2 regions of the Arthrobacter sp. TJ-178 genome follow, and region 2 is predicted to be linked to the other one. Evidence: predicted binding sites of a transcription regulator. Region 2 holds the regulator's gene; the other holds the start of a gene.

Region 1 (4,415 bases), on a different contig from region 2:
TCGGGCCATCGGCGCCACCCGCCGCCAGATCGCGGCCCAGTTCGTCGCCGAGTCAGTCATTATCGGGCTCCTGGGCGGGATCCTCGGTGCGGCGGCGGGGGTTTTCGCCGTCATCACCATCTCCCTGTCCCAACAGTGGACGCCTGTCCTGAGCCCGTTGGTTGCGTGCGGTGGGGCGCTGCTCGGAGCGCTCGTCGGGCTTGTGGCCGGCAGCTTTCCGGCCCGCAGGGCGACGCGCATTGAACCCGTCGCCGCCCTGCGGGGAGCCTAGTGCGCCTTGTACGGCACCGGTTCGGGCAGACCGGCTTCCCGCCGCACCCGGCGTGAAAACCGTTCGATGGATTTCAGTGCAGCCACCACGTCGGCGGGGCTAACGTCAAAGGGCATGGACTTCATGGTCTCTCCGGGAACCGTGGCTGCCTCCGCCACGAGGTCCAGTTCGCGGGTGTCGTCCACGGACAGGCCCACCTCGGTCAGCGTATTCGGCAGGCCCACGCGCGTTGTGAACTCCACAAAGTCCCGAATCTCCGCCGTGGGAGCACCCTCGAGCACCAGCTGGGTCACCGATCCGATGTTCACTTTCTGCCCGTGGGCCAGGCCATGCGTCTGCGGTGCCGCGGTCAGGCCGTTGTGAATGGCATGGGCTGCAGCCAGTCCGCCGGACTCGAATCCCAGTCCGGACAGCAGTGTATTGGCCTCGATGACCTTCTCCAGCGCCGGCGTAACCAGGTGGTCCCGGGCGGCGTCGAGCGCCGGAAGCGCGAATTCCCACAGCACGTCCCAGCTCAGCCGGGCCAGTGCGGTGCCGGTCTCGGTGGGCAGGCCGCCGGCCATGGTCAGAGAAAAGGAGGCTGCCGTGGCGCGTGCTTCCAGCCAGGTTGCCAGCGCGTCGCCCACGCCGTAGGCCAGGAATGACGCCGGGGCGTTGGCGACAATCTGCGAGTCCACCAGCACCAGGTCCGGGTTTCGGGTGAAGAACCGGTACTCCTCGAAGGCGCCTTCGGCGGTGTAGACGACGGCGAGCGCCGACGTCGGCGCGTCGGTGGACGCGACGGTGGGCACCGACGCCCAGCGGATTCCGGCGGCGTCACCGGCCGCCTTGCACGCATCGATGGTGCTGCCGCCGCCCACTCCCACCACCACATCCGCGCCGGCGGAGCGGATGGCATCGGTGAGCCGGTCAATTTCGGCGGCCGTGGGGGTTCCGTTGAAGACTTCGCGGGTGAGCGGCAGTTCGGCGACCTGCAGGGAGGTGCCGATATCGTGCCCCACAAAACCCCAGACGATGTCGTCAGCCACCAGCAGCGGCGTCCTGCCGATTTGGCTGAGGAATTCGCCGAGCCGGTGGATGGCGCCGGCGCCCTGCACATAGCGGCCGGGGCTGATGACGGTACGGATTGGTGTCTGCTTCATCGGATCTCCTGGCGGACTTTGAGGGCGGTTTCGACGGCGGTAGGTGGCTGCCGCTGTCAGCTTAGGTTCCGCTTTCCAGGTCGGCCAGACCTGCCGACCGCCGCGGCGGGGGCTGGCGGAATTTCGGGCCGGTGCTAACCTGAGAGCATTCGAAAGTGTGTTCTAGGGAGGTTGCGCGGTGCCCGTCTTTTCTTCCGCTCCCGCCCCGCGTTCCGGCGGCGCGAATGAGCAGCCGCCCGCCCGCGGCTCCACCCTTCCCGCCGGGTTCGCATCGCCGGCCCAGGATTATTACGACGCCGGAATCGACCTGAACAGACACCTCATCCGTGATGCCACCTCCACGTTCATCATGCGGGTCTCCGGCGAGGCCATGAACGGAGCGGGCATCAGTGACGGTGACGAGCTGATCGTGGACCGTTCGCTGACGCCCAGGGACGGGTCCGTCGTCGTCGCCGTCCTCAACGGAGAGCTGATAATCCGCCGGCTGCTGCTGACGGGACAAGGCATTTTCCTGCATGCGGACAGCCCCGATTCTGTGGACATCCGGGTGCCGGATCCGGCGGAATTGTCCGTGTGGGGCGTTGTGACCCGGTGCCTGCACCATGTTTGAGGCGCTTGATGTTTAGCTTCCGACATGGCTGAGCGGCACCGCATCGCCCTGGTGGACGTCAACAGTTTCTACGTCTCCTGTGAGCGCGTCTTCGATCCCCGGCTGGCCGGCATTCCGGTGGTGGTGCTCTCCAACAATGACGGCTGCGTGGTGGCACGCTCCGATGAGGCCAAGGCGCTCGGCATTAAGACGGGCGAGCCGTGGTTCAAGCTGGCCGAGGCCGCCCCCAAGCTGGGCCTGGTGCAGCGCTCCAGCAACTACGAGCTGTACGGGGACCTGAGCTCACGGGTGATGCAGCTGCTGGCACGCTATTCCTCCGAGCACGAGATCTACTCGATTGACGAGTGCTTCCTGCATCTGCACGGCACCGATGAAGAACTGCGGAACCGGGGCACCGAGATTCGGGCCGGCGTGGCACGGAACATCGGCCTGCCGGTGTGTGTGGGGATCGGACCCACCAAAACCCTGGCCAAATTCGCGAACCGGATCGCCAAGCAGAATCCCCACATGGGCGGGGTCTGCAACCTCGACGCCCTGGGTCCCGCCGTCGTCGACACCATCATGTCCCGCGTACCCGTCACCGGATTATGGGGTGTGGGTGCGCGCAACGGTAAGCGGCTGAACGCGCTGGGAATCTATACCGTTGCCGACCTGCGCGCCGCGGATCCCGCCGCCATCCGCGCCAAATTCTCCGTGGTGCTGCAGCGGACGGTGCTGGAACTGAACGGCACCGCCTGCATTCCCATGGAGACTGAGTCCGCGGACAAGCAGCAGGTGCTGTTTTCGCGCAGCTTTGCGACGCCGGTGGTCACCCGTGAATCGATGCGCCAGGTCATGAGCCTGTATGCGCAGAAGGCGGCGATCCGCCTGGCGAAGGAGGGACAGCTGGCGACCGTCATGACGGTCTTCGCGGCCACCTCGCGGTTCAGCGGCAAGGAGGGCTCCTCGCCCTCGGCCACGGTGCGGCTTCAGCGGCCCACGGCCGATCCGCTGGTGCTCACCCGCGCCGCCATAGCCGCCATGGATCCCCAGGTGGTGGAGGGGGCCCGGTATGCCAAGGCCGGGATCATGCTTTCCGGCCTTTCCCCTGCCGGCGTCGAGCCGGCGTTCGACCTGTTTGACGCGGGGCCGGAGCAGAAGGACATCGGCCCGCTGCTGGCGCAGGTGACGGACAAGTACGGCGCCGCCAGCATCGGGCTGGGTCTGGCGGGAATGTCCTCAGCCAAGCCGGACTGGTCCATGGCCCGGAATTTCGCTTCGCCGCGCTACACCACGGAATGGTCGGACCTGCCGGTGGTGAAGGCGGTTTGAGCGCGGGGCAGCGGACCTAGCGAGGAACCGCGGATGCTGTCCGGCCGCGATAACCCGGGGACCGCGGCGTTGGGTCGGGCGTTGTCTCAATGCGTCGCCGCTTTGGACGACGCCGAGCCGGACGGTTAGGCCTCAGCTGCTGGAAATTCAACCAGGCTTGCGGTGATTCCTGCAAGGAATTGCGAGCCCAAGCCTGTCAGGGAGATCTCCTTGCGTTTTGCCCCGGTGCGCGGAACATCCACTTCTGCACTGTGCAGGAAACCTGTGTCCTGCAGCCTTTTCAGGGTGCGGTACAGACTGCGCTCGGTGATCTGCCACCCGGTGGCTGCGGCAACATCTGCTGCGATGTTGGCCACCGTTACCGGCTGGCTGTCGGCGACCGCCCGCAGAATCACCGGCGTCAGCATCGATTTTTTGTAGGTCTCCACCCAGGATTCAACCCGGGCCTGAACCCATTCCTGTTCCTCGCCGGGACGGGCCACGCTCAGTCTTCCCATCCGCGGCCCAGCACGACGCCGGAGAGATGGATGAGCAGCCCGGTGCCCCAGGCGGCACTCATTACGAGTGTGGCGCCGAACCAGGGGGTTGCCAGGAGCTCATGGGCCGCGGCGCCGTCGGCTCCGCCGGCCGAACCGAGGGAAACCGCACGGATGACGGCATGCAGGTTGAAGGATGCCGTTACGGTGACAAACGCCAGGGTGTGCGCGATGGTCAGCCCAAAACGGATCATGGTGAGTTTCCGGTAGTTGTGCCAGAACCAGACGACGATTCCGACTGCCACAAGGGCGGTGAGGATCCCCGCGAGAAGGGTAATCTCTCCTCCGGTGAAGGCGATCACGGCTTGTATTGCCGTGATAACGAGAACCAGAACCAGAAGGTACGGCAGAAGCACGGACCGGGCGTTGACAGGGGCCTGAGGCTGGGTGGAAGTAGTCATGTCGGGCACCGTACCAATGGAACACTACCGATGGAAGAGTAGTTTTCCCTGTGAGGCACCGACTAAGCCGTGCGAGGCTGGTGGTATGGACTTGACGGTATCGCCCGCGCTCACGATTCCCGCGTCGGAACTGAGCTGGCGTTT
Region 2 (4,415 bases):
ACGGGCGGGGGTTTTCCCGAAGAGGAAGACCCCGCCGGTGCTTTGTTCACCCTCGGGGACGACCACGGAGTGGCTCACCCGTCACCGGCTCCCACCTCGGCCATGGGCCGCGAGGTGGTGCGGCTGCGCGAGTGGGCCGAGGAAACGGACACCGGAGACCGGGATGACCTGGTTCCGGGCGTCAGCGACCGTGCGTGGCGGCAGGTCTCCGTCACCTCCATGGAGTGCCTGGGCGCCCAGCGTTGTCCCGTGGCGGCCGAGTGCTTCAGCGAGCGGGCACGCGCCTCCGCCGCTGTGGCCGACGTCGTCATCACCAACCATGCGATGCTGGCCATCGCTGCCTTTGAGGGTTTGGCTGTGCTGCCGGACTATGACGTGGTGGTCATTGATGAGGCGCATGAACTGCAGGACCGCGTCACCGGAGCCGTTACCGGGCAGCTGTCCGGCACTGTTGTGTCTGCAGCTGTGACGGCTGCGCGCAAGCACACCTCCGCCAGTGTGGAAGAGCTGGCGCAGGCGGAGCGCGCCTTCGAGAAGGCCATGGAGGCTGTGCCGTCCGGGCTGCTGGCCAGCGGGCTGAACGAGGAGCAGGAACAGGCCGTCAACCGCATCCGCGAAGCGTGCCGCGTGGCCCTCTCCGATTCAAAGCCCGAACCCGGGGAAACGGCCGACGGCGGCCGTCAGACGGCGCGCTCCCGGCTGATGGCAGTGCTGGAGGTCTGCGAACGGCTGGTCTCAGCTCCGGCTGCCGGCGAGGTGATCTGGGCTTCCCGGCCCAGCTCGTTCTCGCCGTCGGGCGGGTTCTCGCCCCCGGATGAGACGGCACCGGCCACCTTGAATGTTGCGCCGCTGTCAGTGGCCGGGCGTTTGCGAGAGGGACTGTTCGACGGGCATACCGTAGTCCTGACCTCGGCCACCCTGGCGATCGGTTCCGAATTCGGCCCGGTGGCCGGCGCCCTGGGCCTGCTGGGCCCCGGTGCGCCGTCCTGGACCGGAACCGACGTCGGCAGTCCCTTCGACTACCCCCGGCAGGGGGTGCTGTACGTGGCGAAGGACCTGCCGAAGCCCGAGCGCGGCACTTCGGAGGCTCAGCTGGACGAGATTGAAGCGTTGCTGAAGGCGTCCAACGGCGGTGCCCTGGGTTTGTTTTCCTCGCGCCGGGCGGCTGAAGACGCTGCGGATGCCATGCGCACCCGGGTGGATTTCCCCATCCTGTGCCAGGGGGAATCTTCCATGTCCTCCCTCGTGAAGCAGTTCTCGGAGGAACCTGATACCTGCCTTTTCGGCACCATGTCACTGTGGCAGGGCGTGGACGTTCCGGGTGCCGCCTGCCGGCTTGTGCTGATCGACCGTATTCCGTTCCCGCGCCCCGATGATCCGCTGATGACCGCCCGCACCCGCGCGGTGGCCAAGGCCGGGGGCAACGGCTTCATGTCCGTGGCGGCCACCCACGCCGCAGTGCGCCTGGCACAGGGCGCCGGGCGGCTGATCCGTGCTGCGGGGGACCGCGGCGTGGTTGCCGTGTTGGACTCGCGGCTCGCGACGGCCCGCTACGGAGGATTCCTCCGGGCCGCCCTGCCGCCGTTCTGGTCCACTACGGATCGTTCCGTGGTGCTGTCGGTCCTGGGCCGGCTGGCGGAGCAGTCCGCTGCCGAGGAGCTTTCGACAGACAAGCCGGGATCCCGGACGTAAGAGAGCGGAACATCAGGGGAACGAAAATGGCGGCCGGAAGAATATTCCGGCCGCCATTTGCGTCCCGGCCTTCTGGCCCGGGACGGGGATTCTCGCCCTAGAGCGAGCGCATCACCGAGACAACCTTGCCCATGATGACTGCATGGTCGCCCACGATGGGCTCGTAGCGCGTGTTCTGGGGCAGCAGCCACGTGTGGCCGTTGCGCTGCCGAAAGGTTTTGACAGTGGCCTCGTCATCCAGGAGGGCGGCCACGATGTCGCCGTTTTCCGCTGTCGGCTGGCGGCGGACAACCACCCAGTCACCGTCGCAGATGGCGGCGTCCACCATGGAGTCGCCCGAAACCTTCAGCATGAACAGGTCGCCGTGGCCCACCAGCTGGCGCGGCAGCGGCATGATGTCCTCCACAACCTGCTCGGCGAGGATGGGCCCGCCGGCTGCGATACGGCCAACGAGCGGCACCATGGCGGTATCCACTGCCGTGCCCAGCTCCGTAACGGACGCCAGTGCCGGGGCAGGAGCAGGTGCGCTTCCGGCGCCTGTGGCCGCATCAGGTGCGGCGTCAGCGCCGGCGGCTGCAGGCACGGATCCTGCCGCGTCCCCGGCAGCACCGGTCTGGCCTTCTGCGGAGCCAGTGGCTGCAGTGCCGTCCCGCAGCATCAGCGGAATGAGGATTTCCATGGCGCGGGGACGCTTGGGATCACGGCGGATGTAGCCGAGCTTCTCCAGCTGCATGAGCTGATGGGTGACGCTGGAGAGGCTGGCCAGCCCCACCGTGTCACCAATTTCCCGCATGGTGGGCGGGTACCCGTTGGTGCTGACTGACCGCTGGATCATCTCCAGGACGGTCTTCTGCCGTGGTGTGAGCCCCTTGACACGCGCACGGGTGCCTGCGGCAGCTGGCTTGTTGGTGCTGTCTTCGGAAGCAGTGGTGCGGGCCACGTGGGGTTCCCTTCGGGTCAGCTGGTCCGGGAGGTGCCGGAGCTGGTTTGGTCTATGGCTGGTCGGGTCAATCTCTAACGCTGGAACATCTTTTGAAGCTGGAACATCTGTAGCTGAAACGTCTGTTGCTGGAACACCTGTAACGAGAACCGGAACGCTGGGTCAGCCGTCCCGGCGGTTATGTCAGAGGCAGCTGGTTCAGTGGTCCCAACGAACCATTCCGGGGCCGACGCTCCGGATCCGGTCCGGTTGACACCGGCTGAACCCCTTCCATGTCCTCAACGCTAAGGGAGTGGAGCAGCGTTTTCAAACATTTGTTCGAGCGAGTCTCGACTTTGTTAGTAGATAGGTGCTAGAAATGACTTCACAACAATCGAACACACTTTCGACAACAGTTCTCCGCTGCGGCGCAGTGATGTCAGATAACTTCCAATCGTTCGAACATCGCTTCGGGTTATTTCTGAAGCTGACGAACCGGAAAGGTGCAGCAATGCCCACTCAAACCTTCAGGCCCATTCAGATCGCCAGACCCAAGCGGGCCAAATCCAACTCAGCGCTCACGCCCAAACTGACCGTTGTATCTGACCAAAAGGGTGTGCCCGGCAAAAGCCTGCTGACGGACCGGACGGATATGACGCCGTCGGTAACGCCCAGCCAGTCGGTGACGCCTGCTGCCCCGGTCTCGGGGCCTGCCGTGAAATCTCCCCGCCTTTCTCGTTTGCGCATTCCTTCCAAGGCGTCCTCCTTGTGGGCCCGGGCTGCGATGCCGGCTCCCTCCGCGGATTCGTCACCGTCTGGTCTGGTCTCTTCAGTTGCTCTGGCGTCCTTGGCGGCACCGGCTGCGTCCGTTCTGCCGGAGACTCCGGCCCGCCAGCATGGACTGCATCTCACGCGACGGGGACGGCTGGTGTTTATCGGTCTGCCGATAATGCTCACCGCCGCAGCGGCGCTTACGCTTCTTGCGTTCTTCACGGCTCCTGCCATGGCCTCCAGCGGAGCCCCGGAGGTTACCCGGACCATCCAGGTGAGTGTGGCTGCCGGTGAGTCGCTGTGGGAACTTGCCGAAGAATTCGCTCCGGAACGCGACCCGCGGGATGTGGTTGCAGACATCATGGAACTGAACAACCTTTCCGATGCCAGCATCCCCGTGGGGATCCAGCTGTACATCCCCGTTGAAGGCTGACGCTGTTATAGCGCTGCACAACACGGCGTAACAACGCCGGCCCGTCCGGGCGGCGATTCTTCCCGCTCGACAACAAGTCTTAAGCTGTACAAGTGACTGATCAGCTGGAAAGACTCAACCGACTTCCCCTGCGCGATGACCTTCGCGGCCTGACGCCTTACGGCGCGCCGCAGCTGGACGTGCCCATCCTGTTGAACGTCAACGAAAACACCCATGGACTGCCGGAGTCGGTGCGCAAAGCGATCACGGCCTCCGTGGATCAGGCCGTGTCAAGCCTCAACCGTTACCCGGACCGGGAGTTCACCGAGCTGCGCAAGCGCCTCGCCGCCTATCTGGGCCACGGACTCGGCACCGAGAACATCTGGGCCGGCAACGGCTCCAATGAAGTCCTGCAGCAAATCCTGCAAGCCTTCGGCGGCCCGGGCCGCACTGCCATGAGCTTCCCTCCCACCTATTCCATGTACCCGCTGCTGGCCAGCGGCACCGGCACCCGCTATGTCACGGGCACCCGCAGCGATGACTTTGGGCTCACCGCCGAATCGGCGGCGGAACAGGTCCGGGCGCAGGCGCCGAACATCGTCTTCCTCTGCACACCGAACA

What was found. Region 2 encodes LexA, which represses DNA repair genes until DNA is damaged. Its sites were predicted from a motif close to TCGAACANNTGTTCGA; they were not measured.
Region 1: the regulator LexA is predicted to act here: its motif matches at 1,563-1,578, upstream of AC4D2Q_RS04275 (LexA family protein).

The regions. Positions count from the first base shown of each region.
Region 1 is NZ_JBZCNK010000001.1:903,696-908,110, forward strand. Features, by position in the region: gene AC4D2Q_RS04265 (ABC transporter permease) at 1-271, shown strand, start outside; gene AC4D2Q_RS04270 (glycerol dehydrogenase) at 268-1,413, opposite strand; gene AC4D2Q_RS04275 (LexA family protein) at 1,592-2,023, shown strand; gene AC4D2Q_RS04280 (Y-family DNA polymerase) at 2,048-3,334, shown strand; gene AC4D2Q_RS04285 (helix-turn-helix transcriptional regulator) at 3,460-3,762, opposite strand; gene AC4D2Q_RS04290 (hypothetical protein) at 3,819-4,271, opposite strand; gene arfB (alternative ribosome rescue aminoacyl-tRNA hydrolase ArfB) at 4,357-4,415, shown strand, end outside.
Region 2 is NZ_JBZCNK010000002.1:46,198-50,612, reverse strand. Features, by position in the region: gene AC4D2Q_RS06585 (ATP-dependent DNA helicase) at 1-1,692, shown strand, start outside; gene lexA (transcriptional repressor LexA) at 1,790-2,632, opposite strand; gene AC4D2Q_RS06575 (LysM peptidoglycan-binding domain-containing protein) at 3,540-3,815, shown strand; gene AC4D2Q_RS06570 (histidinol-phosphate transaminase) at 3,908-4,415, shown strand, end outside.